Regions from separate parts of the Pseudomonas sp. SJZ080 genome, predicted to be linked through region 1. Evidence: predicted binding sites of a transcription regulator. Region 1 holds the regulator's gene; the other holds the start of a gene.
What was found. Region 1 encodes FliA, which starts transcription of late flagellar genes. Its sites were predicted from a motif close to CTAAAGTTTNNNNNNNNNNNGCCGNTAA; they were not measured.

Region 1 (6,169 bases):
TCGCCTCGCCGAAGGCGCTGGCCGTGGCGGCGGGTTTGATGGCAGTCATGGGCCTGGTGCCCGGCATGCCGCACTTCTCCTTTCTGAGCATGGCGGCCCTCGCAGCCGGCGGTGCGTACCTGTTCTGGAAGAAGCAGAACACCGTCAAGGTTCAGGCCTTGCAAGAGGTCAAGCGTCAGCAGGAGCTGCTGCCATCGCCGGCCCGCGCTCAGGAAACCAAAGAGCTTGGCTGGGACGATGTGACGCCGATCGACATGATTGGCCTGGAAGTCGGCTATCGCCTGATTCCACTGGTGGATCGCAACCAGGGTGGTCAGTTGCTTGCGCGTATCAAAGGCGTACGCAAGAAGCTGTCCCAGGACCTGGGCTTCCTGATGCCGACTGTGCATATCCGTGACAACCTCGACCTCGCGCCAAGTGCCTATCGACTGACCCTCATGGGGGTGATCCTGGCCGAAGCGGAGATTTATCCGGATCGGGAGCTGGCGATCAATCCGGGTCAGGTCTACGGTTCGCTCAACGGCATCACCGCCAAAGATCCGGCTTTCGGGCTGGAAGCGGTCTGGATCGAAATCAGCCAGCGTGCGCAGGCACAATCCCTCGGTTACACCGTGGTCGATGCCAGTACAGTAGTGGCAACCCACTTGAACCAGATTTTGTACAAGCACTCCAGTGAGCTGATCGGCCATGAAGAAGTGCAGCAACTCGTGCAGTTGCTGGCCAAAAGCTCCCCTAAACTGGCCGAGGAGCTGGTGCCGGGCGTGGTGTCGTTATCGCAGCTGCTCAAGGTGCTCCAGGCGTTGCTGGCCGAACAGGTGCCCGTACGGGACATTCGCAGCATCGCCGAAGCGATCGCGAACAATGCGGCCAAGAGTCAAGATACTGCCGCGCTGGTGGCCGCCGTACGCGTCGGCGTATCCCGTGCAATCGTCCAAAGCATTGTAGGGACTGAGTCGGAGCTGCCAGTTATCACTCTTGAGCCAAGGTTGGAACAAATATTGCTCAATAGTCTTCAGAAGGCGGGACAAGGCTCGGAAGAGGGCGTTCTGCTGGAGCCAAGCATGGCTGAAAAACTGCAACGCTCGTTGATCGAAGCGGCGCAGCGTCAGGAAATGCAAGGTCAACCGGTGATTCTGCTGGTGGCCGGTCCGGTTCGCGCGATGCTGTCGCGATTTGGCCGACTCGCAGTCCCGGGTTTGCATGTGTTGGCTTACCAGGAAATCCCTGACAACAAGCAAGTGACCATCGTTGCGACAGTAGGGCCCAACGGCTGAGGTAGTGGTTTATGCAAGTTAAGCGTTTTTTCGCCGCCGATATGCGTCAGGCCATGAAACTGGTTCGTGATGAGCTGGGCGCTGATGCCGCCATCATTGGCAACCGCCGCATCGCCGGTGGTGTCGAGCTGACGGCTGCCCTCGATTACAAACTGTCGGCGCTGGCCCCGCGTGTTCCGAACATGGAGCTCGAGGACGAGCTGCGCAAGACCCAGTCGCGGATCGTCACCGCCCAGGCCGAACTGAGCCTGCGCAGCGAAGGCGAGAGCGACAAGTCCACCAATCGCCAGTTGTTCGCCGGCCTGCCACTCACCGCCGCCGAACCGTTGATCGAACCGACTTACACTGAACCCCGTCGTGCAGCGCCGGCCCCCGCGCCAGCCTCCAGCGGTGTCGATCCGCGGGCTTTCGATTCGATGCGTTTCGAACTCAACAGCCTGCGCGAACTGATGGAAGTACAACTCGGCTCTCTGGCCTGGAACCAGCTGCAAGGCAGCCGTCCGGCCCAGGCCAACCTTTGGCGTCGTCTGCAGCGCATCGGTTTGTCCGGCCCGTTGTCCCGTGATCTGCTGGAAATGATTACCGGCATTGACGAACCCCGTCAGGCCTGGCGCATGTTGCTGGCGCACCTGGCGCGGATGATCGCCACACCGGAAGTCGAGCCACTGGAAGAGGGCGGTGTGATTGCCATGGTCGGTCCTGCCGGCATGGGCAAGACCACCACGCTGGCCAAGCTCGCGGCCCGTTACGTGCTCAAGTACGGCGCGCAGAACATCGCGCTGGTCAGCATGGACAGCTACCGTATCGGCGCTCAGGAACAACTCAAGACCCTGGGCCGGATCCTCAACGTGTCGGTCACCCACGTCGACCCGGGCCAGTCCCTGGTGCAGGCGCTGGATCCGTTGCTGCGCAAGCGTGTGGTGCTGATAGATACCGCCGGTCTTCAGGCCAGCGATCCGGCACTGCGCATGCAGCTCGAAAGCCTGGCCGGTCGTGGCATCAAATCAAAAAATTATCTGGTTCTGGCAACCACCAGCCAGAAACAGGTTCTAACCGCCGCTTATCACAGTTACAAGCGCTGCGGGCTCGCTGGCTGCATCCTGACTAAACTGGATGAAACGGCAAGCCTTGGCGAGGTGTTGAGCCTGGCAATCAGTCATGAATTGCCGGTGGCTTACCTGACCGATGGACCGCGGATTCCGGATGATTTGCATCTGCCGCGTCGTCATCAGCTGGTGAGCCGCGCCGTCAGCGTGCAAATGCAGGAAGAACCCAGCGAAGAAGCCATGGCTGACATGTTCGCTGATATTTACCACAGTCCGACCAAGCAGGTTGGCTGAGGTATTAATGAACAGTTTTTGTACCTACATCGATGGTCTGCCATGCATTGTTCCGTTTGTGAACGCGCAGCCAGTAATGTGGCCTCCGTCTATGCAAGACAAGGTAAAGAAATAACATGGGCAGCATGCATCCCGTACAGGTGATCGCGGTGACCGGCGGCAAAGGTGGCGTCGGGAAGACTAACGTGTCAGTGAACTTGTCCCTGGCTCTAGCTGAGCTCGGCCGGCGCGTCATGCTGCTGGACGCCGATCTGGGGCTGGCGAACGTCGACGTCCTGCTGGGGCTGACACCCAAACGTACCCTGGCCGATGTCATCGAAGGCCGCTGTGAGCTGCGCGACGTGTTGTTGCAGGGGCCCGGCGGTATCCGCATCGTCCCGGCGGCGTCCGGCACTCAGAGCATGGTGCATCTGAGCCCGGCGCAACACGCCGGCCTGATCCAGGCGTTCAGCGATATCGGCGACAACCTCGACGTTCTGGTGATCGACACCGCTGCGGGCATTGGTGACTCGGTAGTCAGTTTCGTTCGCGCCGCGCAGGAAGTCCTGCTGGTGGTCTGCGACGAGCCGACCTCGATCACCGACGCCTATGCACTGATCAAACTGCTGAACCGCGATTACGGCATGAACCGCTTCCGCGTCCTCGCCAACATGGCCCAGAGCCCGCAGGAAGGGCGCAACCTGTTCGCCAAGTTGACCAAGGTCACGGATCGCTTCCTCGACGTCGCCTTACAATACGTCGGTGCGGTGCCGTACGACGAAAGCGTGCGCAAGGCCGTTCAGAAGCAGCGCGCGGTTTATGAAGCTTTCCCGCGTTCCAAGTGTTCCCTGGCCTTCAAGGCCATCGCACAAAAGGTCGATACCTGGCCGCTGCCTGCCAACCCGCGTGGGCACCTGGAGTTTTTCGTCGAGCGCCTCGTGCAACAAACGGCAGGACCCGTGCTATGACAGCCAGCGGTTATAACCTCTACAAGAAGTCGGCGCGTGACGCGCAGTACGAGCTGATCGAGCGTTACGCGCCACTGGTCAAACGCATTGCTTACCACTTGCTGGCGCGATTGCCAGCCAGTGTTCAGGTCGAAGACCTGATCCAGGCCGGCATGATCGGCCTGCTTGAAGTATCGACCAAATACGACGCTAGCAAAGGCGCGAGTTTCGAGACGTACGCGGGCATTCGAATCCGCGGCGCGATGCTCGATGAAGTCCGCAAGGGGGACTGGGCGCCACGTTCGGTCCACCGCAATACCCGCATGGTCAGCGACGCAATTCGCTCGATTGAAGCTAAAACCGGCCGTGACGCTAAAGATCACGAAGTTGCGGCCGAACTCCAATTGAGTCTCGACGATTACTACGGGATTTTGAACGACACCCTGGGCAGCCGGTTATTCAGTTTCGACGATCTGTTGCAGGACGGCGAACACGAAGGGCTGCACGAGGATGGCGCGAGTGCTCATCTCGAGCCGTCACGCGATCTGGAAGATGAACGCTTCCAGGCGGCGCTGGCGGACGCGATTGCCAATTTGCCGGAGCGTGAGCGACTGGTGTTGGCGCTGTACTACGACGAAGAGTTGAATCTCAAGGAAATCGGTGAGGTCCTGGGGGTCAGCGAATCTCGGGTCAGCCAGTTACACAGCCAGTGCGCGGCCCGTTTGCGGGGGCGTTTGGGGGAGTGGCGAGCGCGCTGAAGGCAGTGTGGGGACACTGCGAACGTGGCTGGTGTGGTGTTGAACTGCGCCGGTCTCGATCTGTTGTGCTCCAGACAGTCATTGAGTGCTTTGCCGGATTGATTGAAATGGCGCGTCCAGGTGCTGGGCGCGTTTAAGACTGCTTGGAGGTCGAATTGGACAAGAACATGAAAATCCTCATCGTTGATGACTTCTCAACGATGCGGCGGATCATAAAAAACCTGTTGCGTGACCTTGGGTTCACCAACACGGTCGAGGCTGACGATGGCATTACTGCCATTCCGGTTCTCAACAGCGGGAGCATCGACTTTCTGGTAACGGACTGGAACATGCCTGGCATGACCGGTATCGATCTGCTGCGTCACGTGCGCGCCGATGAAAAGCTCAAGCACCTGCCAGTGCTGATGGTGACTGCTGAAGCCAAGCGCGAGCAGATCATCGAAGCGGCCCAGGCCGGTGTTAACGGCTATGTGGTCAAACCCTTCACGGCCCAGGCGTTAAAAGAAAAAATCGAGAAGATTTTCGAACGCATCGGTTGAGAAACTGCGCCACGGGGGAGCTATGGACCAAAACGAATCTTCACAGGGCGATTTTGAATCGACCCTGAAAAAACACGCAGTCGAACTGGTCGAAAGCCTTGAAAAAGGCAAGTTTGGCGACGCTGTGCAACTGATCCATGAGCTCAATCAGACCCGTGACCGTGGCCTGTATCAGGAAGTGGGCAAGCTCACCCGCGAGCTGCACAGCGCGATCGTCAATTTCCAGATTGACCCGCACATGCCGCAAGCCGAGGAAGTGTCCCAGATCACAGATGCCACCGAGCGACTGGGCTACGTTGTCAAGCTGACAGAGGCCGCAGCCAACCGCACCATGGACCTGGTCGAAAACTCTACGCCATTGGTCAACAGCCTGAGCGATGAAGCCCAGGCGCTGAGCACGGATTGGGGGCGGTTCATGCGTCGCGAAGTCGGGGCTGAAGAGTTTCGCGAGCTGGCACGGCGTGTCGACGGTTTCCTGACACGCAGCAGCGCGGACAACCGCGCGGTGTCGAGCAACCTCAACGACATTCTGCTCGCTCAGGATTACCAGGACCTCACAGGTCAAGTGATCAAGCGTGTGACCCAGTTGGTCACCGAAGTTGAAAGCAACCTGCTCAAGCTCGTGCTTATGGCCAGTCAGGTGGACCGCTTTGCGGGCATCGAACATGACCGTGAAGCGATGCTTGCTGAAAAAGATCCGCAAAAACATCTCTCTCAGGGTGAAGGTCCGCAGATTCATGCCGATAAAAGAGAAGACGTTGTGTCCGGTCAGGACGATGTGGACGATTTGCTATCCAGCCTAGGGTTTTAGAATTTTAGGTATTTTAGGTTTTTAGACCTGTAGGAGCACACCCTTAATGAGCTTCGGCGCCGATGAAGAGATCCTTCAGGATTTCCTGGTTGAGGCCGGCGAGATTCTAGAGCAACTGTCCGAACAGCTGGTCGAACTTGAAAGCCGACCGGATGATGCGGACTTGCTCAATGCAATTTTTCGCGGTTTTCACACTGTAAAAGGGGGCGCCGGCTTCCTCCAGCTCAACGAGCTGGTGGAGTGCTGTCACATCGCCGAGAACGTGTTCGACATCCTGCGCAAGGGTGAACGTCGCGTCGACTCGGAGTTGATGGACGTGGTTCTCGAAGCGCTGGACGCGGTGAACAGCATGTTCAGCGAAGTCCGCGAGCGCAGCCCGATCACGGCTGCCACGCCTGAATTGCTCGCGGCCCTGGCCCGTCTGGCCGAGCCGCAAACCGCCGATGAAGCCGCACCTGTGGCTCAAGTGGCGGAAGAGCCGGCTGTCGAAGCCGAATCAGGCGACATCACCGATAACGAAT
Region 2 (3,747 bases), on a different contig from region 1:
CACGGGCACCGGCAAATCCAGCGATGGCGAGCTGGACGTGAAATTCAGTTCCCCCGGTTCAGGCAAACCGGGGACCAATCCGGAGCAACTGTTTGCACTGGGTTATTCAGCCTGTTTCATCGGTGCGATACAGGTCGCCGCCGGGAAACTGAAAGTCAAATTGCCCGAGGACACGTCGGTGGATGCCGAGGTGGATCTGGGCAAAACCAGTGGCGGGGATTTTCAGTTGGCGGTCAGGTTGAACGTCAATATTCCTGGCCTGGAGGAGGGCGTGAAACGGGAGTTGGTTGAGGCTGCGCATCAGATCTGCCCGTATTCGCGGATGACGCGCGACGGTGTGAAGGTTGAGTTGAAAGTCGTTTGATCGCTGGATAAAAAATCCAGGCAACAAAAAGCCGTGAAGCTTCGATTTCTCGATGCTTTACGGCTTGGTTTTACTGAGTCAGGCAGGCCATGGCCTTGGTGATAAGGTGGCGCAATTGAGTCCCCCACTCTGGCGATCAAGTCAGACGGGACCAGCACAAATTGTTCGCTTTTAACCAATACGCCTACAACTTGAACGTATTTACCACGTTTTTGAGTCGCCAAGCTTCTGAATCCAATTCTGCACAGGCTCTGAGGGTAGAGCCAAGATTGTCATTGGTCTGGCGATTCAACTGGCTGATCTCATGCACATCCCTTGTCAGTTGATCGACGGCTGTTGTTTGCTCTTCAGTCGCGGCAGCGACTGTAAGGCACATCTCATCAATCTCACCGATTTTCGAGACTACTTTCACAAGGCTGGCCCCAGCCTGTTTCGCGACGAGCACGCTTTGGCTGCCGATTTCATTGCTGTGCAGCATGGTTCGGGAAGCCTGGGCGCCGCCGGCCTGTAACGCTTCGATGACCTGGCGAATTTCTTCGGTAGCATTCTGGGTATGATGGGCAAGGTTTCTCACTTCGTCCGCCACAACGGCAAAGCCGCGTCCCGCCTCTCCGGCTCTGGCCGCCTCGATAGCCGCATTCAGGGCCAGCAGATTGGTCTTTGCGGAAATAGTCGAAATGACCTCCAGGACTTTTCCGATGTTGATGGTTTTGGCGTTGAGCTCTTCGATCTGCGAGCGGGTCAGTTCGATATTTGCCTGCAGGTCGCTCATGGCTGTGACTGTGTTCTCGACCAGTTCGCAGGTCGACTCGATCTGCAACCTGGCGCTGGAAGCACCTTTGGACGCCGCCGAGGCGCTGGAGGCGATCTCCTGCGCCGCTGCGCCCAGCTCTTCAATTGCGGCAGCCACGCTCGTGGTGTAACCCGATTGGTGTTCCGATTTTTCCATCGAGGAGTCGGACGCCGACAGTACCCGGCGCGTCGCTTCACCCAAGGCATCCGTCGTCGAGGATACTTCGCTGATAGAAGTGTGGATACGATCGCTGAAGCGGTTGAAGCTCATGGCCAGTTGCCCGAATTCGTCCTTCGACAGGATCGACAATCTACGGGTCAAGTCGGCATCGCCTTGGGCGATATCTTCCATCGCGTGGCTGATCGAATGCAGGGGCCTCATGAGCACGCGAATCAGCAGCCCGAGCATCAGCAAAGTGGCCAGGCCCGCAACAGCCGTCGCGATGATCGCGGAGTTGCGGAACGCGGAGACACTGGCCAGGGCCGCTTGTTTGTCGAGCACGATACCGATGTACCAATCCTGCGAAGGCAGGCCGTTGACCGCTGAAAACAGGGTGAATTTGCTGCCATCAACCGACGTGGCTTCGACCAGCCGGTCGCTCAGGGTCAAGGTGTTGCCCGGAAACAGATCGGCCAGGGTTTTACCTATCAGCGCCTGGTCAGGGTGAACCAGGATCTTGCCCTCTTTGCTCACCAGAAAGGCGTAGCCGTTGCCATCGAACGCCTGGGCATTGAGTGTTTGCGAGATCGTCTCGATTTTCAGGCTGGCGCCCAGTACCCCGAGTGTTTGCTGCCCGGAAGGGATGGCGACCGCCTGGGTAATGATCCGGTAATCGATCCCTGCGCCTACGTAAGGTTCGGTCATCGCGGCTCCGTTGGCGATAGCGTCCTTGTACCACTGGCGCTGTCGGGCGTCGTAGTCCGCAGGCATTTCCCGTGGCGGATAGATCTGAAACTTGCCATCACGGGTGCCGGCATACGTGGCAATGAACTGTTCCATAAGCACTTGGTTTTGTAATGTGGCCTGGACGTTTTCGGCCGTAGGGTTGTGCCCGATAAACTCGGCGACGCTTTTCATCAGAATCAGCCGGCCGGTCAGCCAGCTCTGGATGTCATGCGCCATGGAGGCTGCGAGGGCGCGTGTGTTTTGTTCGATTTTCTGCGCGTTGTCTTCGCGCAGGCGAATGTCATTCAACACGGAAAATGAGCAAAACACCGTCATGATCACCAAGGAGGCGATCAGCAATATCTTCTGATTAAATTTGAGATGTCCCATCGTTCACTCTCCGGGTTTGAATCGGTACACCACGTATTCAGGCTGAGGATTCCGGGGTTGGATTATCAACCCCGGGGCCTTGTTACTTGCGAACGCAATTGCCTCCTTGTAAAAAAACGGAGCTGTCAGTTATCCGAAGTTTGCTTTGTTGTACCTGTTAAAACATCGCGTCAGGATAAAAGCGCCCCTGCGGCAGCCAACTTCATGGCGAACCAAATACTTTGACTTGCGTTATTGGTTGGTAAATTTGTCAGGCGTCCAGCACAGGTTGTGGCTGAAAGTTGTCTGGGTGTTTGGCCGTTACCACAATGCCAAGGTGTAACTAAGGATCAGGCGTGTTTCATCCAGGTCATTACCAAAGTTTGACCTGACGGTTGCGTTTCTGACTTTCAGGCCGACGTTTTTCAGCGAACCTGACTGTATGACATAACCAATGTCGGTGTTGCGCTCCCACTCTTTACCGGTGTTGTTGCCGGCGACCAACGCATTGTCTCCCTGGACATAACGACTCATGAACGTCAGCCCCGGGAGGCCCAGCGCGGCGAAGTTGTAGTCATAGCGCAGCTGCCAGGAGCGTTCCTGGGTATTGGCGAAGTCATTGATCTGGACGAAGTTGACCAGGTACGGATCGCTATTGGCAATGTAGGGGAAGGGGTCGTCACCGCTCATGCGTTGATAGGCTGCGGTGAATACGTTGGAGCCCAGGGTGTAGGACACCAGGCCGTTCGCTGCCCGGTTATCAAGGGGGCGAAAGTTGCCGTCGTCGGTGCTTTTCGAATAGCGCAGGTCGAACTTCAGCGACTGTTGCTCGGCGAGGGGGATCTCGTAGACCACACCACCAAAGTACTGCCGATAGACGTTTTCCAGGTTGCCATAGTACAGGCTGGTGCTCAGGGCCTTGTTGAAACTGTAGGTGCCGCCGGCAAAGCGAAAGTCATCGCTGACGCCGCCAATGCGGTTACCCGTGAAGTCTTGATAATTTGAAGAGCTGTTGAACTTGATTTGCTCCAGCTTGCCGCCTTGCAACATGAGCTTGTCGATGTCCTTCGAAGTCAACAGTGCGCCTTCGAACGTCGCCGGCAGTAAGCGCGTGTCATTGCTCGAGACCACGGGCGTACGGAAGGCGAGTGAGCCGACCTTCAGAATGGTTTCCGATACCTTCGCCTTGGCCGTCAGCTCGAGTTTGGAGTATTCGTCCTGTGAGCCTCGGCCGTTTTTCGAACCAAGGTCCGCCGGCAACAGGCCCGTGCCGCCGGAACCATCACCGCCGTCAAGCTTGATACCGAGCATGCCGACAGCGTCGACGCCCAGGCCC

Region 2: FBY04_RS07010 (methyl-accepting chemotaxis protein) is a predicted target of FliA. The motif match lies at 2,611-2,638, and genes of this name have one in related genera.

The regions. Positions count from the first base shown of each region.
Region 1 covers NZ_VIUK01000005.1:266,084-272,252, forward strand. The annotation lists gene flhA (flagellar biosynthesis protein FlhA) at 1-1,274, shown strand, start outside; gene flhF (flagellar biosynthesis protein FlhF) at 1,286-2,614, shown strand; gene fleN (flagellar synthesis regulator FleN) at 2,731-3,561, shown strand; gene fliA (RNA polymerase sigma factor FliA) at 3,558-4,298, shown strand; gene FBY04_RS10185 (chemotaxis response regulator CheY) at 4,466-4,837, shown strand; gene FBY04_RS10190 (protein phosphatase CheZ) at 4,860-5,648, shown strand; gene FBY04_RS10195 (chemotaxis protein CheA) at 5,695-6,169, shown strand, end outside.
Region 2 covers NZ_VIUK01000003.1:475,755-479,501, reverse strand. The annotation lists gene FBY04_RS07015 (organic hydroperoxide resistance protein) at 1-364, shown strand, start outside; gene FBY04_RS07010 (methyl-accepting chemotaxis protein) at 549-2,432, opposite strand; gene FBY04_RS07005 (OprD family porin) at 2,733-3,747, opposite strand, start outside.